3 regions of the Colwellia sp. RE-S-Sl-9 genome follow, and region 3 is predicted to be linked to each of the others. Evidence: predicted binding sites of a transcription regulator. Region 3 holds the regulator's gene; each other region holds the start of a gene.
What was found. Region 3 encodes LexA, which represses DNA repair genes until DNA is damaged. Its sites were predicted from a motif close to TACTGTATNNNNATACAGTA; they were not measured.
Positions count from the first base shown of each region.

Region 1: the regulator LexA is predicted to act here: its motif matches at 5,499-5,518, upstream of recA (recombinase RecA).
Region 2: the regulator LexA is predicted to act here: its motif matches at 2,637-2,656, upstream of ACM9HF_RS04910 (SulA-like leucine-rich domain-containing protein).

Region 1 is NZ_CP182631.1:1,978,079-1,986,109, forward strand. It holds gene metH (methionine synthase) at 1-3,142, opposite strand, end outside; gene metA (homoserine O-succinyltransferase MetA) at 3,231-4,172, opposite strand; gene recA (recombinase RecA) at 4,407-5,444, opposite strand; gene ACM9HF_RS08435 (phosphoglycerate mutase family protein) at 5,694-6,242, opposite strand; gene ACM9HF_RS08440 (sulfite exporter TauE/SafE family protein) at 6,263-7,015, opposite strand; gene ACM9HF_RS08445 (efflux RND transporter permease subunit) at 7,129-8,031, opposite strand, start outside.
Region 2 is NZ_CP182631.1:1,136,172-1,144,202, reverse strand. It holds gene ACM9HF_RS04925 (ABC transporter substrate-binding protein) at 1-267, shown strand, start outside; gene ACM9HF_RS04920 (diguanylate cyclase) at 282-1,559, shown strand; gene ACM9HF_RS04915 (YchJ family protein) at 1,640-2,143, opposite strand; gene ACM9HF_RS04910 (SulA-like leucine-rich domain-containing protein) at 2,189-2,620, opposite strand; gene ACM9HF_RS04905 (DUF1569 domain-containing protein) at 2,894-3,427, shown strand; gene ACM9HF_RS04900 (ZIP family metal transporter) at 3,497-4,204, shown strand; gene ACM9HF_RS04895 (GDSL-type esterase/lipase family protein) at 5,140-6,213, shown strand; gene gnd (decarboxylating NADP(+)-dependent phosphogluconate dehydrogenase) at 6,435-7,901, shown strand.
Region 3 is NZ_CP182631.1:3,466,289-3,474,319, reverse strand. It holds gene ACM9HF_RS15000 (cytochrome c oxidase subunit 3) at 1-627, opposite strand, end outside; gene ACM9HF_RS14995 (cytochrome c oxidase assembly protein) at 668-1,219, opposite strand; gene ctaD (cytochrome c oxidase subunit I) at 1,255-2,790, opposite strand; gene coxB (cytochrome c oxidase subunit II) at 2,869-4,425, opposite strand; gene lexA (transcriptional repressor LexA) at 4,975-5,589, opposite strand; gene ACM9HF_RS14975 (hypothetical protein) at 5,699-6,043, shown strand; gene ACM9HF_RS14970 (DUF1294 domain-containing protein) at 6,405-6,998, opposite strand; gene ACM9HF_RS14965 (hypothetical protein) at 7,180-7,674, shown strand; gene ACM9HF_RS14960 (DUF6795 domain-containing protein) at 7,802-8,031, shown strand, end outside.

The sequences.
Region 1 (8,031 bases), 1.5 Mb from region 3:
CAGATAAACAGCGGTTAAACTGCCCTGCGGGTTTTTTACTTTGTTGACGTAATTGATGTAAGCGTTCTAATTTAGTGGTTCTGGTATCATCAGTAAAAAGGATCAAATCATCATTTTCACGATGAGCAGGAAATAAACCAAATACCGCTTTACCTTTTAGTTTTCCATTACCTATCACATCATCCAACAAGGCATTTGCATCATCAAACAACTTAGTTGCTTCTTCACCTACCACTTCATGTTTAAGGATCAATGGGTATTTACCCGATAGTTGCCAAGTCATAAAGAATGGCGTCCAATCGATGTACTTTCTCACAATCGATAAATCAATATCATCTAATACTGTTACGCCTAACTTTTTAGGTGTCGTTGGCGTGTAATCATCAAAACTTATTGGAACAGCATTTTTACGAGCATCTTGTAATGAAATGAGCGTAGAACGAGGACCTTTTTTATAATGACGTTCTCTTACACGTACATATTCTTCTTTTTGACGCTCCATAAATGCTGGGCGAAGTTCATCAGACAACAAGGCACTTACTACAGAAACCGAGCGCGATGCATTAGGCACATAAACAACAGGATGATCATATTGAGGTTCAATTTTAACCGCTGTATGTGCTTTAGATGTTGTTGCACCACCTATTAACAGAGGTAAATTAAAATCTAGTCGCTTCATTTCTTTAGCAACATGTACCATTTCATCAAGTGATGGCGTAATAAGACCTGACAAACCAATAATGTCGCACTTTTCTTCTTTTGCTACTTGAAGAATTTTCTCTGTTGAAACCATAACGCCAAGGTCAACAATATCGTAGTTATTACATTGTAAAACTACGCCTACAATATTTTTACCTATATCATGTACGTCGCCTTTTACCGTTGCTAATAGCACTTTACCATTAGACTTAACTTCGGTTTTTTCGGCTTCAATAAACGGATTTAAGTGAGCTACAGCCTGCTTCATTACACGCGCAGATTTAACCACTTGCGGTAAAAACATTTCACCGGCACCAAATAAATCACCAACTACGTTCATGCCGTCCATTAACGGACCTTCAATGACATCTAGTGGGCGAGCTGCAATTAAACGCGCCGCTTCGGTATCTTCAATAATAAATTCGTTAATACCTTTAACCAACGAATGTTCTAAACGTTTATTTATAGGCAATTCGCGCCATGTTAAATCAGCTTTATTATTCGCTTTGCCGCCTTGCCCTCGATAACCTTCAGCTAAATCTAATAAGCGCTCAGTAGCTCCGTCATCACTGTTCTGAATAACGTCTTCAACAGCTTTTAATAAATCTTTCGGGATATCTGAATAAATAGCTAACTGACCCGCATTTACAATTCCCATGTCCATACCATTTTTAATGGCGTGATATAAAAATACGGCATGAATCGCTTCACGTACTGGGTTATTACCACGAAATGAAAATGAAACGTTCGATACACCACCTGAAATCATGGCGTACGGTAGGTTGTCTTTAATATCTTTTACGGCTTCAATAAAATCAACGGCATAATTGTTATGTTCTTCAATACCGGTAGCTACAGCAAAAATATTAGGATCAAAAATGATATCTTCTGCTGGGAAGCCAATCTCATCGACTAATATATGGTAAGCACGATGACAAATTTCGTATTTACGCTCACGAGTATCTGCTTGACCTACTTCATCAAAAGCCATAACAATAACGGCTGCGCCATAACGACGTAACAATTCAGCTTGTTTGCGGAAGATATCTTCTCCCTCTTTCATACTGATAGAGTTAACAATACCTTTACCTTGAATACATTTTAAGCCTTCTTCTATGATGTCCCACTTAGAGGAATCGATCATAATTGGTACTTTGGCGATATCGGGCTCACCGGCAATTAAATTCAAAAAGCGAACCATCGCGGATTTTGAATCCAACATGCCTTCATCCATGTTGATATCGATGATTTGCGCGCCGTTTTCTACTTGTTGTAGAGCTACTGCGATAGCTTCATCAAACTTCGCTTCAGTAATTAAACGTTTAAATACAGCAGAACCGGTAACGTTAGTTCGTTCACCTACGTTAACAAATAGGCTATCACCATTAATCGTTAAGGCTTCTAATCCAGATAAGCGGCAAGCGACTTCGCGTGGCTTAATTTCGCGAGGTGTTATACCCGCAACTGAATCAGCCATACCTTTAATATGTTCAGGTGTTGTACCACAACAACCACCAATAATATTTAAAAAGCCAGATTCAGCCCATTCACTTACGTGTGAATTCATGTCCTCTACTGTGAAGTCGTATTCACCAAATGCATTAGGTAAACCCGCATTAGGGTGAGCAGATACAGCAGTGTCTGATATACGACTTAATTCTTGTACGTATTCACGTAATTCAACCGGCCCTAAAGCACAGTTCAAACCAAATGATATAGGTTTAGCGTGACGTAAAGAGTTATAAAATGCTTCAGTTGTTTGCCCTGATAATGTACGACCTGATGCATCGGTAATCGTACCGGAGATCATTACGGGGTATCGCACACCGAGCTCTTCAAATACACATTCAACCGCAAATATTGCGGCTTTGGCATTTAACGTATCAAATATAGTTTCAATCAAGATCAGATCTGAACCACCTTCAATTAATGCTTTAGTTGATTCAATATAGGCGTCTTTTAATTCGTCAAAAGTTACATTTCGAAAAGCAGGATCATTTACATCAGGAGATATTGAACAAGTACGGTTTGTTGGCCCTAAAACACCAGCAACAAAACGTGGTTTCTCTGGGTTTTTAGCCGTAAACTCATCAGCTGCTTGGCGAGCAATTTGTGCAGCAACCAAGTTAATTTCAGCGCTGTACTCTTGCATATCGTAATCAGCCATAGCAATAGTTGTGGCATTAAACGTATTGGTTTCGAGTATGTCTGCGCCAGCAGCTAAATATTCGGTATGTATTGCTTTAATAATATCGGGCTGAGTAAGCACCAACATATCATTATTGCCTTTTACATCAGAATGCCAATCGGCAAAACGATCACCTCGATAGTCTTGTTCTTCAAACTTGTATGCTTGGATCATAGTTCCCATAGCACCATCAAGTATTAAAATATTTTTACGAAGTTGTTGTTCAAATGTTTCAAAACTGGCTGACTTTTGCATCATTTTTTCCGATAAAAGGTCGTTAATAACAATCTCATGAATGAAACTGGTATAAATGTATTTACTATAAAAAGAACCTTGGTTCTATTTAATCATTAGGGTTAATAGCTTTTATGTTATTTGCATCTAATTTGTATGGGGTAATTTGATAAACGTAGTAGTTAAGCCAATTAGTAAATAACAAACTACCATGACTACGCCACGTACTACTCACCTCGTTTTCAGGATTATTATCAGGGTAATAATTTTCCGGTATAGCAGGCTTTCCTCCTGCATTTATGTCGCGCATAAATTCCTCATGTAAGGTTTCAGCGTCGTACTCCGGATGACCTGTTAAATAGACCTGTTTTTTATTTTTACTGGCAGCAACATACACACCGGCTTGCTCCGATTCGGCAATAATTTTGAGACCTTCTATAGATAAATAATCTTCTCTATCTATGTAGCCATAACGAGAATGAGGTACTTTAAATAAGTCTTCAAAACCACGCGTGAGCGGTTCTTTTATATCATTAGGTTTATGAGTAAAAACGCCTGAAAGCTTTTGCTTTCTTAAATGCCTTTGCAAACCATAATGATAGTATAAAGCAGCATGAGCTCCCCAACACGAAAACATAGTAGAAGTTACGTTGTCTTCGGCCCAATCAAATACTTCACAAATTTTATCCCAAAAAGTCACTTGATCATAATCCATTAAAGCTAATGGAGCCCCTGTAACAATTAACCCATCGTACTGTTTATGCTTAATATCATCAAATAAACAATAAAAATTTTCTAAGTGCTCTTTAGGTGTATTTTTCGATTCGTTGGCATGAATACGTACAAACTCAATATTAATTTGTAGTGGTGTATTCGATAACATTCTTAATATTTGTACTTCTGTCTCAATTTTATTGGGCATTAAATTGAGTATTGCCACTTGCATTGGGCGAATTTCTTGACGGGCAGCTCTATTCTCAGACATAACGAAAATATTTTCATTATTCAAAATAGATAAAGCAGGCAATTGATCAGGAATTTTAATGGGCATAAGACTCAACCTATAGAATATACAAAATTTAGCTTGAATGATTATAGCATTTTTCATTATGGCTATGTCAACATCTAAACGTATAGACGTCTAAACAGATTGTAATATTTTCTAACTTAAAAAATATAATGACATAAGTTTTAAAAATACCCGCTGAATTTAATATTAAGCTTTATAAATTTAGATCAAAAAAAATCTCGGACATGCCGAGATTTTAGTGAAAACGATTGCTGATTATTCAGCAGCTTCTTCTACTTTTTCAGTTTTTTCACTCTCAGGTACTTTCTTAGTTAAAAGTTCTGCGCGTAAACGTGAATCTAATTCTTTAGCTATTGCCGGATTTTCAGCTAGATATTTTGTTGAGTTAGCTTTACCTTGACCAATTTTATCGCCATTGTAGCTATACCAAGCACCAGCTTTTTCAACCATGTTATGCTTAACACCTAGGTCAATTAACTCGCCTAAGCTGTTAATACCTTCGCCATATAAAATTTGAAATTCAACTTGTTTAAACGGAGGAGCTATTTTATTTTTAACAACTTTAACACGTGTTTCGTTACCGACAATTTCATCGCCATTTTTAACAGCACCAATACGACGAATATCTAATCTTACTGAAGCATAAAACTTTAATGCGTTACCACCCGTTGTGGTTTCTGGAGAACCAAACATTACACCAATCTTCATACGAATTTGGTTAATAAAAATCATCATGGTATTTGATTGTTTAAGGTTACCTGTAAGTTTACGCATTGCTTGAGATAACATTCTTGCTTGAAGACCCATATGCGAGTCGCCCATGTCACCTTCAATTTCAGCTTTAGGTGTAAGAGCTGCAACAGAATCGACAACAATTACGTCAACAGCACCTGAACGCGTTAACATGTCACAAATTTCTAAAGCTTGTTCACCCGTATCAGGTTGAGATACTAATAATTCATTAATATTTACACCTAGTTTACCTGCGTAAATTGGGTCAAGTGCATGCTCGGCATCAACAAAAGCACAAATTTTTCCATTACGCTGAGCTTCCGCGATAACTTCTAATGTTAAGGTTGTTTTACCACTAGACTCTGGTCCGTATATCTCTACAACACGGCCTAATGGTAAACCGCCAGCACCTAGTGCGATATCTAATCCTAACGAACCTGTAGAGATTGTTTCTACATCCATACTACGGTTATCACCCAACTTCATTATTGAGCCTTTACCAAATTGACGTTCTATTTGACTTAACGCAGCAGAAAGTGCTTTTTCTTTATTCTCGTTCATTATTTATTGCTCCAAGATGATTTAGGTGCTTAATTCATTTTAATGAAACAAGTATACTGTATAGTCGTACAGTATCAAGTTTTTTATTAATTTATTTTTTATACTGGAAAATAAATCAATAACAAGACTTGCTATCCATTGAAAAATAACAATTTTATATTAATTAGTAACTTTTTAAAAAAATTTAAAAAAAAGTTACTCTTTTAATTTCTATTAGTTTTATACAGTAAATTATATTAATGCGTACAGTTATAATTTTAATTGAGTTACTCCCCAATAATCGCTACTTTTAGTTGTTAATTTCCAGCCTTTTTTGATAAGTACTTTTCGAATAAAGCGATTAATTAGCCCATGCCCAAAAACAACTATTTTTTCTTCTTTTTCAGCTAATCGAATTAAAGTAAGTGCCGCTCTTATAGAGCGTATTTTAGATTGTTTATAAGTTTCAAAGTGCCCTTTAAACCGAAGTAACCAAAAAATACGACAGCTATAAAGCCAAACCACTGTAGGTAAATATAAGGGAAGTTTATAACGTGGTAATTCCATTTCTCTTAATGTTTGATCTATTAATTCAGGTGATTTTCCGGTAAATATATGTGCTGAATGCAGTGCTCTTTTAAGATCACTTGATACAACAAAGTGAGACTTGTAGTCTTGAACATGTTGATAGTTGGGCCTACTGTTATTTGATATTTCGGATAGGTGGTATTGCCTTACCCATTTGACATAGCTGATAGCATTCATCATGCTGTTAACTGCAGCGACAGGCTTACCATGCCTAATTAAAACGATTTCCATATCTTCCTTATCCTAGTTTTTTATAAAACCATAAAAACAGCCGCTAATACCGTCATACCAATAACCCACCACCTATATTGTTTATTGGGTATTCTTTTAACAATAAATACCCCCGCATATGCGCCTAATGCGATAAACGGTAAGCTTATGATATTCAATAAGAATGAATCTATAGTGATGGTTTCCCATACAAAAATATGAAATGGTACTTTGAATAAATTTACCGCTAAAAAGAAACAAGCAGCTGTTCCTATAAATTCATTTTTGGGTAATCTCATACTTAATAAGTATAAGGCCATTACCACTCCAGCTAAGTTCCCCACCATGGTCGTTATACCGCCTAATAGCCCCATTAAAATAGCGAACCACATATAATCAGGCACATTTACGCGTTTATTTTGCTCTTGCCAAATCATTAGGGCCAAACTACCAAATAAAATAATCCCCATAAGTTGACGAAATATTTGATCATCAACATATTCTCCTATCAAGGTACCAATAATTACTCCTATAGCAGCCCAAGGAAATAGCTTTTTTAAATAGTACCAATTAGCGCTACGGTGATAATAAAAAACACCAAAAATATCGGCCATAACTAATAGAGGTAACATAATGCCTGTTGATTCTTTACCACCAAAGTTTAACGCGAGTAAAGGCACGGCAAACATTGAAATACCGCTAACACCTGTTTTAGCCATACCAATAAAAAAAGCCACAAGAAATAACAGTAATAAAGCGTTATAAGAGAGTTCGTAAGAAAAGAGAGACAACATTTAGGAATATTTTCCAATTGTGGTTTAAATTAAAGAAATAAAAAAGGATAGGTTTTAAAGAGAATTGAGTTCTCCTGCCTATCCTTATTATGCTAACGAATATTGTACGTTACTTACATAATATCAATGGTTTTTTCTCGTTTTTCAGCAAACCATAAATAAAACACGGGTAATATAAATAATGTGAACACAGTACCAATTAACATACCGGCTACTAATATAATACCAATACTGTTACGTGCTTCTGCGCCAGCACCTGTTACAAATACTAATGGGAGATGCCCAAAAACAGTTGCCGCCGTTGTCATCATAATAGGTCTTAATCGTGTTATAGCCGCTTCGGTTACCGCTTCTAATTTTGTTTTACCTTGTTCTTGAACATGGTTAGCAAATTCAACGATCAAAATACCATTTTTAGCAATTAAGCCCACCAAGGTGATTAAGCCTATTTGTGAATAAATATTGATTGTTGTTAACTCAATAAAAGGTAAAAGCAATGCGCCTGATAAAGCTAAAGGTACACAACCAAATAACACCACTAACGGATCTCTAAAACTATTAAACTGAATCGCTAAAATGAAAAATACAATAATAGATGAAACCCCTAATACGCTCATTAACGTACTACCTTCAGATCTAATTTGGCGAGACTCACCCGCGTAATCTAATCGATATGATTTAGGTAATATATCAGCAGCCGCTTTTTCCAATGTAGCTAATGCTGCTTCTTTACTTACCCCTGGTAAAACACCGCCAAAGATTTTAATAGAGTTTTGCTGATTAAATGTGGTGAGTTGTCTAGGACCAATCAACCATTTAATTTTAGCAAAGCTAGAAACAGTCACTAAACTGTTACTTGGCGTTTTAATGGTTAAACTTAAAATATCTTCTGGGTTAGCTCTTACCTTATTATTTACCATAGGAATAACTTGATAAGCTTTGCCGTTTGAATCAAATCGATTAACGTAGTTACTTGATAAAAAAACACTTAGCTGTTGATTTATGTCTGCAAAGCT
Region 2 (8,031 bases), 2.3 Mb from region 3:
GCATATATTGTTTCCCACCCGGAACTATCAAAAAAAATAATGAGCGACGAACTTAATTTGCCCCCTGCGTTTATTGACTGGGTTTGGGCTGACTATATTTTTAAGCTAGGTTTAAATCAATCATTATTATTAAATATTAAATCTCAAGCTGCTTGGGCAATAGAAATGCAAATGAGTGAATATAATGAAATGCCCAATATCAATGATTTTATCGATAGCAGAGCCATGTTGCAGGTTGATCCTGGTGCCGTAAATATACCGCTATAAAAAGGGTTAATAATATGAAAGTAAGTCTGTCGCAACGGATCTATTTTTTCACCATCAGTTGCTGCGTGTTATTTGTTTTACTTGTTGGCAGTATATTATGGTCATCACAAAAGATTGCACTTGCTTTCAGTCGAGAGCATTACACACAAAAAGTTTCAAACCATGCTAACACTTTAAAGCAACTTACTATTAGCGATAATCTCTACAGTAGTAACTACAACGCTGATAATTGGTTAACGTTACAAAGTAAATTAATAAACTTACTTAAGTCAGCACCTAGCCTAACGCCGCAACAACAAATCATTCAAAATAGTATTAATAGTCAAAGTCAAAATGTTAAACGACTATTTAGTAAAATTAATGAAAATAAATTAAAAAATGCCAGCCAGGCAATAAAAAATCATTTAAAAACAAGGTTAATGACACAATTAGAAATTATTAGGGCTGATTCAGTTCAGCTCTCCAATATAGTTCAAAATGATATTCAGGATGTTATCAAACAACAGGTTTTATTTATTTTATTCATTATCGCGGTAAGTATTTTAATTTTATTATACGGTTCTTCTCGGTTAACTACTGTGTTTAGAATATCGCTTAATGAAGTTAAAAGTGCTTTTGAAAATAACCATAGCGGGGATTTTCAAAAAATAAAGCTGTCAAATCATTCAGATGAATTTGAAAGTATTGTTAAAGCTTTTAATACAATGAACCTTAAATTAAGTGAAACAACAGTCTCTTTGGCTGTGATGAAAAATATTGTTGGAGACAGGACTCGTGTTTTAGAGCAACTCTCTAATACGGATCATCTTACAAAAGTTGCAAATCGTCGAGCACTGTTTGAAAGGGGAAATATGGAATTATCTCGCAAACAGAGAACACACAATAAGTTAAGTTTAATGTTATTAGATTGTGATTACTTTAAAAAAATTAATGATCAATTTGGGCATCAAGTGGGTGATGAATTATTGATACATATTTGTGATATTTGTAATGAAGAAATACGAGATATTGATTTTTTAGGACGTTATGGCGGCGAAGAGTTTATTATTATTTTACCTGACTGTGATTTAGAAGGAGGTGTTGAAATTGCTAAACGAATTCAACATTCTTTAGTTGAACGTAGCCTTATTGTAGAAAACAAGGAATTAAAGGTTACTTTGAGTATTGGCCTTGCAATGCTTAGTGATAAACATTCAAGCTTTGAACAATTAATAAATGATGCGGATAAAGCTATGTATTTAGCCAAAGAAAATGGACGTAATAGGGTTGAAGTTAGTGGTGATGCTGCTTGATTGTATTTTTCTAAAAGCGAATGAATCTTTACCCGAAAGGGAGCTCTTGACTATTGAATGGGACACTCACATTTTTATCGTTAATAACCTCCACAACACTTTTTATATTTTTTTCCACTTAAGCAAATACATTCATCGTTTCTTTTAGGGGTGGGTATTTCGTTAAAGTTTACCTGACTTCCGTCTACATATCTCCAGAGGTTATTCTCTTTAATGAATGTAGATTTCTCATTCATTTTATACAATTTCCCATTGTTCTTATATATGGCTTCAAATTCAACCGTTGGTGTAGAATTATTTTTAAATTCACTCGTGTTTAAAATACGTAAATTTAACCAGTCGGTTTCCTTTGCCCATATGGCTATGTCGTTTATTGATTGTTGATTTTTTGATGTATTTGAGTATGTTTCATATATATATTCACTGTGTTTCAAAGCATAAGCGCTATATCTAGAACGCATAAGTTGTTCAGGAGATTCCGCATTGAGCTTTTTTAATATTAAAGGCTCGCAGCATTCTTTATATTGGGCATTACTTCCACATGGACACAGCATATTTAATTTTCGTATACATTTCTTTGCCACAGATCTTAACGCTTAACTCAATCTATTTAAATGGAATGATAAAGGTTAATGCATTAATTTTTTATTATTTAAAATAATACATTGAGTATTGCCTTCTTTTGCAGATAAATATAATTGTGATAATTCTTCTTCATTAAAAGAAGCGTTATTCAATATAACAGCAGAACAGTTACCTTTACGTAATGCAGTTTCTAAATTTTCTACCTTTACGGTTGCTTTATTTGAGTTAACTTTAAGTATTTTTGAAAAGGTATTTTTAGATATGTTTTCTATGCCGTCTAATGAATTACTTTCAGGATTTACCATTAAAATCCATTTGTTTTTAACATGGTACTGTTGATAAATTTCTGAGTATTGTTGGGTTAGTGCTTCTTCTCCATTTATATCTTTAATATTTAACCATTGTATTGAATCGTTTACTGCTTCTAATTTTATAACATTTAACTTGCTGATATTATTGTCTTTAATTGCAAACATTTTTAAATCCTCGGTATACTGTGTTTATATACAGTATATCGATTATGAACATTAATCAAGCGGTATTTTAAAATAATTATTTTTATTACTTACGGTATTGTTGAATAGCCTTCAATTTATTACTTATGTTGATTACACCTTAAGGTGGCATGGGTATATTGATTGGCAACATGGATATTTATCTAAAAATACAATGTTTATATTTTTGGGGTTTTTATTTTTGATGAATATAACTTATCCTACGTTCTGTTATGTCACTGTTTAGGTTAGATCATGGAACGTAGAGCGTTTTTAAAAGCTTCAATTATAGGTGGTACTTCCATTGGCGTTATAAGTGGCGGAGCCATTTGGCTTAACTTGGGTGTTAATCCAAAAGAGCTAACCATAGATTTTGCACTAAAAAAATTAGCCACATTGTCAGGTCAACAAATATTGAGTACAGGTGCATGGAACGCTTACCAAATATTTATGCATTGCGCGCAAAGTATTGAGTATTCAATGCAAGGTTTTCCCGAACATAAATCTGATACTTTTAAAAATACAGTAGGTCAGCTTGCGTTTGCTATATTTTCAACAAAAGGAAAAATGATACATAACCTAAGTGAAGCTATTCCTGGCGCACCATTTATATCGCCTGAACAAAATATACAACTCGCGTTACAACGGTTAACTCATGCATTTACTGAGTTTAAACAATATAAGGGAGCTTTAGCGCCACATTTTGCTTATGGAGAGCTATCTAAAAACGAATATGAAATCGCCCATGTTATTCATTTAAATAATCATTTACAGGAAATTAATGGTTAACTCTATTTTTATAGCAAACTGTTTTGTTCTTTACAGCTCATTCATTTTTGATTTTATTGGAAAATCCTCATGTATTTGTTAATTACCGTTATTATCTCCACCTTACTTGCTGGTTTAGCCATGACTTTAGGTGCTGCAATTGCTAGCATTAAAAGAGATTGGATTAATGATGAAGTTCAGCATGGTGTTATTGCTTTTGGTGGCGGGGCGTTATTGTCTGCTGTTGCTTTAGTATTAGTGCCAGAAGGTATAACAAATACCGAACCTCTTTGGGCTTGTGTTTGCTTTATTGCGGGTGGACTCTGTTTTATGTGCCTTGATATTTATTTGAAAAAAATGAATACACCTGCGAGTCAACTTGCCGCCATGATCTCTGATTTTATTCCCGAATCGATTGCACTAGGCGCTGCATTTGCAACGGGTAATAATAACGCCTTTTTACTTGCCGCTATTATTGCCTTACAAAACTTACCAGAGGGCTTTAGTGCTTACCGTGAATTAAACGAATCACCTTCATTTAATACGCGTAAAATTTTAGTTATGTTTACGTTAATGGCTTTTCTTGGTCCTGTTGCTGGTGTTTCAGGTTACCTTTGGTTATCGGGATATCCTGTAATTATTGCAGCTATTATGCTATTTGCTTCAGGCGGGATTTTGTATTCAGTTTTTCAAGACTTAGCACCAAAAGTTAAATTAGAAAATCATTGGGCTCCACCTATGGGCGCAGTCTTAGGTTTTGTGGTAGGTATGTACGGTTTAATGATCACAACGTCATAAAAATAAATGCATAGATTAAACGTTGGTATATAAAAGAGAAGAGTGGTAATAACTATCTACCTGCGCTTTCAGTACAAGTATTGTTATTGATGCTAAAGACATTGAGTTTACCGGTACATTTAAAGAATGGGGTTGTATTGCGGATAGCCGAAATAAAAATCATGTTAAATTTTTCCTTAACTCTGGTAATAGAGTTTATCGCTATAACCTAGACGATTGACCAGTGGTTCGATTAAAATTACGACCTATTAATTTAGTAGATGAAACTATATTTGAGCCAACAGCACATGTATGGATGAGTAAAAAAGTTAGTTGGTTTCCCATTCCATAAAATATGAAAACATATGCAAAACCATCTTAACTCAAGGTAGGAGTTCAGGTTACCTATATATTATTTTGAAGAAACGATAAATGATCTGTTTATTAACGGTAAAGGCCATCAAAAATTGATGGCCTTTTGAATTTACTTACCTAAAACATTGGTTGTTGATTTTTTAGCGGTTTTGGCTGCTTTCTTTTCTTTTGCTGTTAAAAGTGGTTTCTTTTTAGCACTCTTCTTATTGTCTTGTCCTTTACTCATGATACTTCCTCTTAAGGTGAATATTTTGAACCTGAAATTGGTTTGAACCAACCTAAGGACTTTGGTTACGCAGCGTTTAATTTAAACGTAGATGTATAACAATATCAGTATGTTCCTATGTCTGAGTAATAGATATAACTTTATTTATATCTATGCCATTTCAAGATGAAGAATCCTGTAAGAATTAAACACAATTTAGTCGCAGATTTTTAATCGTTAAAACTACTAGATTGTTTATTGTAAACAAAATAAACTATTGCAAAAAATTCTATCGTGTAAATAATTTATGGGTATAACGACTAGCGCTTGTTTACGGTGTAAGTTTTAAATAATTAAATTTATAGAGGTTAAGCTTTTGAATCGTTTATCTATTATTTTATTTATTACATTGTTAACTGCTTTTAATGTAGTTGCTGATGTGATACTGGCCTCAGATAAGGGGTTTTTGTACACAGGGAGAATTGATTTTTCTGATAAAAACAAACCTTATCTAACATGGCCGGGTACAAGTATTAAGGCGAATATAACTGGCAATAAACTTGTATTACTGATTGAAGATGAAAAAGGGGAAAATTACTTTAACGTAATTATTAATGGCAACACTTTATATCCGTACGTACTTAAATTAAACAAAGGTTTAAAAAAGTATGATTTAAGCCACTTAATTACGAGTAAAACAACTGAATTTGAATTATTTAAAAGAACAGAAGGCTACGAAGGCGGTACTTTCTTTCATGGTGTAGAAGTGCAAAATGGTTATTCATTAGCAAAAACACCTAAGCGGCCTAGCAGAAAAATTGCATTTTTTGGCGACTCAGTAACCAGTGCCGTGGGTAATGAAGCTGCAGATAACGATATTGATAAAAGGGCATCTGAAAAAAATCATTATCTTTCATATGCTGCGATTACAGCACGTAAATTAAATGCAGAATTTCATACAATATCACGTAGTGGTATAGGTTTTATGGTGAGCTGGTTTGATTTTATTATGCCGGATTACTATGACCAACTAACAGGTGTAGATAAAAATGATTCACAATGGGATTTTAGTACCTGGCAGCCTGATGTAGTTGTGGTTAATTTAGGTCAAAATGATAGTTGGTTAATTGATAATGAAAAAAGATTAAAGCCAGAACCAACAGACCAGAATATAATTGATGCCTACGAAAGCTTTATAACTAAATTGAGTGTTAAATACCCTAATGCACAATTTATATCAATATTAGGAAGTATGGATGCCTCAAAAAATAGTAAGTGGGTAGATTACGTAAAACGTGCAATTAAACAGGTTGAACAAAAAAACAACAAAATAAAGATTGAGATGACTTTATTTGACTTTAATGGTTATAAAAAGCATCCAAGAGTGCAGCAACATGTGGCAAATGCTGGTAAACTCACACGCCATATAAAAGCGCTAATGAATTGGTAGGCGTTTAAAACTAACGTTATAAGTATTATTGATTTTCTATATTGCGAAAAGTTATAAACCAGATATTAATGTAACTGTACGTTATATTAATATCTGGTATCTTAACCATAAATAAATGTAGGTAATTTGTGCGAAATTTTGAATTCGTATAAAAATAATATTTATTCGTTATATGTATTGCATATAACAAATGTAATAAAAATTATTTCTTTGGAGAGAACATGAAAGCAAAATCAGATATAGGTGTTGTTGGCCTAGCAGTTATGGGCGAAAACTTGATCCTTAATATGGCAAGTAAAGGATTTACAGTAACAGCATTTAACCGCTCGTATAATAAAGTAGAAAACTTTATTAACGGCAGAGCCAAAGACAAAAGCATTCGCGGTGCTGATTCAATAGAAAGCTTAGTCGCTTCTTTAGAATCGCCACGTAAAATTATGCTTATGGTTAAATCTGGTCAGCCAGTAGATGATTTTATTGAATTGTTAATTCCTCATTTAGATCAAGGCGACATCATCATAGATGGCGGTAACAGCCAATTTGAAGATTCAAACCGTCGTACACATTACCTACGTGAAAAAGGTTTGCTTTACATCGGAACAGGCGTTTCAGGTGGAGAAGAAGGTGCGCTATTAGGCCCATCAATTATGCCAGGTGGCGCTAAAGAAGCATGGGAACATGTAAAACCTATTTTCCAAGGCATTTCAGCTAAAGTTGCTGATGCGAATGGCGAACTAACAGTACCTTGTTGTGACTGGGTAGGCGATGACGGCGCAGGTCACTTCGTTAAAATGGTACATAACGGTATTGAATACGGCGACATGCAACTTATTTGTGAAGCTTACATTTTAATGCGTGACCTACTCGGTATGACAGCAGACGAAATGCAAGCCGTGTTTGCAGATTGGAACAAAACAGAACTGAGCAGCTACTTAGTAGAAATTACAGCGGACATTCTCGCGTATAAAGAAGACGGTAAAGCGCTAGTAGAAAGCATTCTTGATACCGCAGGCCAAAAAGGTACAGGTAAATGGACAGGTGTAACAGCGTTACATTTAGGTGTGCCATTAACACTTATCGGTGAAGCCGTATTTGCTCGTTGTTTATCAGCAATTAAAGAAGAGCGTGTTTTAGCATCTTCTGTTATTTCTGGCCCAACGCCAGTATTTAACGGTGACAAAGCCGCATTTGTAGAAAGCTTAAGGCAAGCACTGTTAGCGTCTAAAATCGTATCTTACGCCCAAGGTTACGCTGTAATGCGTGAAGCGGCGAAAGAATACAAATGGGAACTTGATTGTGGTGCTATCGCACTGATGTGGCGTGGTGGTTGTATCATTCGTTCAGCCTTCCTAGGCAACATTAAAACAGCGTTTGATAAAGACGAAAACCTATCAAACCTATTACTTGATGACTACTTTAAAGACGTAGTCATGAGTGCACAACAAGGATGGCGTGAAGTAGTCGGCACAGCAGCCATGCAAGGTATTTCAGTACCGTGTTTATCATCAGCATTAAGCTACTTTGATGGCTACCGTACGGCTAACTCTCCAGCGAACTTACTACAAGCGCAACGTGATTACTTTGGTGCTCATACGTATGAACGTAAAGACAAGCCACGCGGTGAGTTCTTCCATACGAATTGGACGGGTCGAGGTGGTAATACATCTTCTACAACTTACGACGTATAATGTGTTTTACCAAGTAAATTTATGCTGAATAAAAAGCTGAGTTTATTTCTAATGCCGATCAGCTAAGCTATAAATAGTCTGAAAGTTGGTAAAAAATCAAAATCCGATGAATACTTTTCATCGGATTTTT
Region 3 (8,031 bases):
TTGTACTTGAAAAAACAAGAAAGTTACACCTAACAAAATGGTTAAACCCAACCAAATTTTCAAACCCTTTCTATTATTTTTTTCTAATGCAGAATGAGCAAAATGAGCTGTTATAGACGATGTTAATAACAATATAGTATTAATTAATGGCAAACCATACCAACCCATTTGAGTCGTTTCAGTTCCATCAGGCGTTTTAAGTAATGGCCATGCAGCAGTAAATTCAGGCCATAACACAGCGCCTGTCATTTCATTATTACCTGCACCGCCTAACCATGGCACCGACAATGTGCGTGCATAAAACAAGGCACCAAAAAAAGCTGCAAAAAACATAACTTCTGAAAAAATAAACCAGCTCATGCCCTGCCTAAACGAATTATCCATTTGATGGCTATATTTACCCGCCATAGATTCATTTATCACGTTACTAAACCAGCCATACAGCATGTAAATAACTAAACAGATGCCAGCAAGTAACAGATAACCACCTATTCCACCTTCCGCCGTATTAAGTGTTGATACGTAATTACCAGCACCAATAGCGATCAAAAATAACGCAACAGCACCTACTATTGGCCAATGACTTTGCGATGGTACGTAATAACTTTCATATTCTTTGTTAGTCATTAAATTTCCCCTCATTTATGCGTAAAACGCAATATTCTTTTTATGAGTCAACTTTGCCTGTTACATCGTACAAAGTATAAGACAAGGTAAGCGTTGAGATATCTTTAGGTAATTCAGGATCCACATAAAATTGTAATCCCATTTCTACTTCTTCATTACCTTTTAACGGTTGCTGGGTAAAACAAAAACATTCAATTTTTTGAAAGTATGCCGCAGCCAACCCCGGTGATACAGAAGGAACAGCTTGCCCGATAATATCTCGATTAGACTCATTTTTAGCGTAAAATTTTACAAATTTCGTTTCACCAGGATGAACAGTAATTTCTCGTTGAACCGGCTCAAACTTCCAAGGAATACCTTGAGCGGTTCTACTAATAAATTGCACATTAACAGTGCGGCTTGTATCAATACCATCGGTATACGTAGTTGCTGCCGACTCATTGGTTTTACCGTTTAGTCCTGTAATGTCACAAAAAACATCATATAAAGGTACCAACGCAAAACCAAAACCAAACATACCAAAAACAATAAGCATTAATTTAGATAATACTTTCTTGTTATTTTTACTTTGTTCAGTTTGCTCTACAGTCACATTAATACCTTTATCAATTACTATTCAAACAATCACTAATCAATTTTTGGTGGTGTTGAAAACGTGTGGTATGGCGCTGGGCTAGCCACAGTCCATTCTAGTCCTTCTGCTCCATCCCACGGTTTAGCCTCGGCTTTTGCTCCGCCTCTAATACACTTAATAACAACAGCTAAGAATATTAATTGCGATAAACCAAAGGCGAACCCGCCAATACTTACCCACTTGTTAAAATCAGCAAATTGTAAAGCATAGTCAGGTATACGACGTGGCATACCCGCTAAACCTAAGAAATGCATTGGGAAGAATAGTAAATTTACAGAGATAAGAGAGCACCAAAAATGCCATTTAGATAACGACTCGCTATACATATGCCCAGTCCATTTAGGTAACCAATAATAAGCCCCTGCATAAATAGAGAATAACGAACCAGTAACCAATACATAATGGAAATGCGCAACAACAAAATAGGTATCGTGATATTGAAAATCAACAGGAGTCATAGCTAACATTAACCCTGAAAACCCACCAATCGTAAATAAAATAACAAAAGCCAGCGAAAACAACATAGGCGTTTCAAAAGTTAATGAACCGCGCCACATAGTTGCTACCCAGTTAAATACTTTTACACCCGTTGGAACTGCGATCAGCATAGTACAATACATAAAGAACAGTTCGCCAAATAACGGCATACCTGTTGTAAACATATGATGAGCCCACACGATAAAAGAGAGTAATGCGATAGACGAGGTTGCATACACCATTGACGCATAACCAAACAGCTTTTTACGTGAAAATGCAGGAATGATAGTAGATACAATACCAAACGCTGGCAGGATCATAATATAAACTTCAGGGTGACCGAAGAACCAAAATATATGTTGGAACATTACGGGGTCACCACCACCTGCAGCATCAAAGAAGCTGGTGCCAAAGTAAGTATCGGTTAAGAGCATGGTTACCACACCGGCAAGCACCGGCATTACCGCTATTAATAAATAAGCTGTGATGAAAAATGTCCAAACAAATAATGGCATTTTCATGTAAGTCATACCCGGAGCACGTAAATTCATTATGGTTACAACAATATTGATTGCCCCCATGATGGATGAAATACCCATAATATGAACAGCAAAAACAAAGAATGCTGTACTACCATTTGAATACGTTGTTGATAATGGAGCGTAGAAAGTCCAACCAAAGTTTGGCGCACCTGATTCCATAAAAAACGAACTCAATAAAATAGCGAAAGCAAAAGGTAATATCCAGAAGCTCCAGTTATTCATACGAGGTAAAGCCATATCTGGAGCACCGATCATCATAGGTAGCATCCAGTTAGCAAAACCAGTAAAGGCCGGCATAATGGCGCCAAACACCATAATTAAACCATGTACCGTCGTTAACTGATTGAAAAAGTCAGGCTCAACAATTTGCAACCCGGGCTGAAATAACTCAGCTCGAATTACCATAGCTAACGCACCGCCCGTAAGTAACATAATAAACGAGAACCATAAGTACAGCGTTCCTATGTCTTTATGGTTAGTGGTATACAACCAACGTTTTATCCCCGTCATTTTATGATCGTGATGCTCGTCGTGCGAATCGTGATCAGACTGTTCTGTTGTTATATTTTCTGTTGTCATGTCTACCTCCTACTTCGCACTGGCAGCATCAACTGCTGCGGGTTGCACTAAATCACCGGTGTCGTTACCCCAAGCATTACGCTCATAAGTGACCACTGCAGCAATTTGAGTTTTAGTTAATTGACTACCGAACGCGGCCATCGCTGGGTTTTTCTTACTACCATTAACAACCATATCGATATGAACCGCTACGTCGCCAAGGGCAATAGCACTACCTTTAAGGGCAGGAAATGCCGGAGGAATACCAGACCCCGTGGGTTGATGACAAGCAGCACATGAAGCTGTATAAACTTCTTGGCCCATTTTCATCAAATCGTCTTTGGAATATTCTTTTGATAGGTCTTCTGCAGGAGCCGCTTCTTCAACAACCGCTGCTATTTCAGCAACTTTGTCTTCAACTACAGCAACCGCTTCTTTTGCGTTATCAGTAGAACCGCCAACCGCCTCTTGAACATCAGCCGCTTGCACAGCATCACCCGTATTGTTACCCCAAGCATTACGCTCATAAGTAACCACAGCAGCAATTTGTTTTAACGAAAGCTGCTTGCCGTAACCTTGCATTCCAGTACCCGCTTTACCATTAAAAACCGTTGAAATATGAGTCGCTATATCACCTGTAGCAACAGGACTACCTTTAAGTGCAGGGAATGCAGGAGGAAGACCTGTACCAGCCACTTGATGACACGCAGCACAATAAGCGACATAAGTTGTTTCACCTAACGTCATCAACTCTTCCATAGGAACAGAGGCATTTAACGAGGCTTTTTCAGCTTCAGCAGCTTGTGCAAGTAACTCATGTTGCTCATCAAGCCATTTGGCATAATCTTCTTCAGATTTCACCTCAACCACAATCGGCATAAACCCATGATCTTTACCACAAAGTTCTGCACATTGGCCTCGATAAATACCTGGCTTATCAACATTTGTCCAAGCTTCGTTGATAAAACCGGGGTTAGCATCTTGCTTCACAGCAAACGCTGGCACCCACCAAGCATGAATAACATCGTCAGACGTAATTAAAAAACGTACTTTTTTATTAGCAGGAATAACAAGATGCTTATCTACCTCAAGTAAATAATTCTCGCCTTTAGCTGCTGAAGTACCTGATTGATTTTCGTATTGATCGCGTGGAGTTGATAAAACAGAATAAAATTCAATGTTTTGATCAAAATATTTATAATGCCACTTCCACTGAGACGCAGTCACTTGAATGGTAACGTCTGAATCGTCATTATTCTCCATTTCAATTAACGTTTTAGTGGCTGGAATAGCCATGGCAATTAGAATTACGATTGGAATAGCGGTCCAAAGTATTTCTACTTTAGTGCTTTCATGGAAAGATGCGGCCTTTGCGCCTTTAGATTTTCGGTGAAAGACCATTGACCAGAACATGGCACCAAAAACAAAGATACCAATAACAGTACAAATATACATAACCAACATATGTAGATCATAAACATCTCTACTTACCTCAGTTACACCCTTGGTTAAATTTAACTGCATATCTGCTAATACTGAGCTCGAAAATAAACTTCCCAAGCTCAGCCAACATAGGTTACGTCTCATAACTCGACATCTCCCTCACTCCTCTGTTAACGCAAAAAAGGCAAAACCTGTTCAATGAACAGTCATACTTTGAACGTTTTCGCTATTCTATATTTATTATTATTCGCTCTACGAGTGTTAAGTATCAAACTTCAACTCAATATCATTTTGTATACTTTCCATTCTAGAATTACTCAAATATTAATCTAGGTCAAATTTTAAATTAGAGTTATTACATTAATAAATATTAACAAATACAATAGAGTAACAACTCTAAGATGCTGAAAGCCTTATAGGTAATGAGGCTAAAGATTGTTTTATTTTTAAACAGCCCTATTATTTAAGACAATTAATAATTTTATTTCAAGAAAAGCAAAGTGATTATTTTTTGATCAAAGAGTGAGCAATCACCTGAATTGAGAGAATTGAAGTATTAAAACGAGGAACTAAAGTTAAAAATAGGACTAAAAGGAGATAAAACAGAATTTACTTTAAATTAAAAACGCTTAAAAAGTAAACTCTGTGTGTTCATGGTATTAAGTAGTTTGGTGTAACAAACACAAATAAATATTACATCCAATCAGCGGCACGAATAACACCAACAGCAATACCTTCAACATTAAATTGTTGCGTTGTTAAATCAACAACAATAGGTGAAAATTCTTCGTTTTCAGCATGTAAATACACAACATTACCTTCACGCTTAAAACGCTTAACCGTAACATCATCTTCGACTCTTGCTACAATTACCTGTCCGTTTTTTACATCAGTGGTTTGATGCACAGCGAGTAAATCGCCATCAAGAATACCAATATCTTTCATACTCTCACCATTTACACGGAGTAAATAGTCGGCGCACGGTTTAAACATAGTGCCATCAATTTTGTAATGCTCTTCAACATGCTCTTGCGCAAGAATTGGCTCACCAGCAGCAACCCTGCCAATTAAAGGCAAGCCATCTTGCTCTACAAATTGTTCAGTAAGTCGAATACCACGAGAAGTGCCCGGTAGCATATCTATATAACCTTTTTTAGCTAACGCTTTAAGGTGTTCTTCAGCAGCATTAGCCGACTTAAAACCAAAAAAGTCAGCTATTTCAGCACGTGTAGGTGGCATACCCGTTTCAGATATTTTTTCTTTAATCAGATCAAATATTTGTTCTTGTCTGGGAGTTAATGGGCGCATTATATTCCTTAGGTTATAACCTGTGTTTTTCAACAGTGATAACTGTTAGTATATACAGCCTGTAAATAAACGCAACCCTGTTGGTTTTGTTGGGGTTTGTGTAACTTTTATGAAAAGAATGAATGATGTTCTTCCCGCGTTAGAGCTTTTTCAATGGGCGTATATAAAGTCGTGCGAGCAATATGATGTAGTTAAAGACTCGTTAGGAGAGATAGACAGCTACCGAATTCAGTACAGAGCCGAACGAAAAGAAGTGATTGCACAAATCATTCGTAGCAGAATTCAGGGTAGTAAAATTGAACCTGCCATCACACGTTATTGTCACGAAAATAATATAGCCTCGCCAGATAAGTTTATTACTATGGTATTACAAGAAATTGAAACCCTACATTCTGGCGCTCTGGTAAGCTTGGGAGTAACCGAGTCGATATTTAAAGCGTGGAAGATTAGCTAGCTCGATGGTGTATATACCCGTTACCATTCAAGATGCAGGTTTCAGTGGGAACTAAAAACAATTTAGGCACAGATTTTACGTTCCAAACAAAATCTAAGTACATACATCCATGTATGCAAGGCATTAAGTTTACGTCATGGTTATTCCCTTACTAAAGTTAATAACGAAGCATAAATTGTTTTTAGACCCATCGAAGAAGCACTTGAGCAAAATCACTTCTTCGTTAATGCTTTTTATAAGGGAACGACCATTATTGCAAAGCATTGCCTTGAATTGATATCGCTCAAGTGCTCTGAAATACGCATCTTGATTGGTAACGGGTATAAAAGCTAAATACTAGCAGTTATACCTTAGTGTAGTGTTAAAAAATAAGTTTGCCATTAAACGACACCAACCATACTAACGCGCAGCAATTAATAATAACCGTTAACCAAAAAACAATTCTAAAGTCTCTTTTTTGAGATTTATGCCTAAGCATTTGTTGTGCAATTGCAGCACCTGGCCAGCCACCAACTAAAGCTAAAATGTGTAAGGTGCTTTCTGGAGTACGCCACGCCCCTCGTTTTGCTTTAGACTTATCAAGCGCATACGCAAAAAAGGTAACAAAGCTCATACCTAAATATATAAATACAATATTTTCAGGTAAATATCCCATCATTAAAGCTAATGCTATGCTTGCTAAAAAAATAACCGATAAATAGATAGAAAACTTACTAATACTTTTAGCTTGTTTTTTCTTTAACTTTTCACCTGCATATGTTGCTTCGTCTGCGCAATAGCGGCCTTGCTTATCTTTACTTATTGAAAAAGTAATAACATCGTTTATTTGAGGATCACGCTGACGATTTGAAAAAGCAGTTTTGTGAATAAAAACGTGTTCTCCACCACCATTAGGTGCAATGAAGCCAAACGCTTTGTCGTTATTCCATTTTATTAACTTTCCTTTTAAGCGCATTTTCACTTCCTGTTAGTAATTTAAAGCTTTGTTAAAAATAAATAATATTACCCTTTTTATGAGGTGATATGAGTATTTCTCAAGATGGTATTCGTTTATATAAAAGTACAATTACGATATAGTTTACCCCTGTTATTTAAGCTTATGTTTAAAAATCACTAAATACTTTACAGGAAGTAAAATGAAGACCTTATTAATTGTTGCTTTATCCACAGCGTTATTTACCTTAAGTGCAAACGCAACTAAAACAAATAACTGGGAGCAATACGAACAGCTTGCAGAAACAATTGAAGTAAATATAGCAAGTGCTTCATTTAAAACATTAGCCGAAAAAAGCATTGAACTTGTTGAGCTTTCTAAGCAACTGTTACCTGAATTTATGAATAAAGAAAGTGCATGTAAAAACTACTTATCTGCGGTTTTATCTGCCTCTGATGAAATGCTCACCATCTCGCTTGATGACATTGAGCGCGATTATCATTCTGACGGTAAACTACCCGAAGTTGACTCACCTATTTGTTATTACGCTAAAGACTTATTAGTGCACCCAACTACCATGGCGATTGTTTCAAATACCCAAAACGATACTAAAAAAGCACGCGCTCAAATAAAATTAGAACTTGAAGAAGTGTTAACCCATTTTAGCTTTGTTAAACAAGCGGCAGGTTATAGATAAGACGCCAAATCTATAGTGAAATTAGTGTCTTTGTTATAAAGCTACGTCAGGTAAAATAAAGTAAGCCATATTTACTTCTTTGGATCTCTTGGATAAGATATCGGCAAATATTCAGCAAGGATAGCAAATGAATAAACGCAGAAAACGCACTTCTCTTTCTCGCCCTCGTTTTATCTTGTTATTACTTATTCCATGTATGCTTGCTTTTCCTATTATAAGTCAAGGAGTTGATATGTTTGGTTGGTTTAAAAAACAAGACGTATTTTTATGTTCTGAAGTCAATGGCATAGTCACCGAAAATGGTGAGCCTGTTGCTAGTATTGAGATTAAACGTTCGTTAATGTATATCGATGGCAA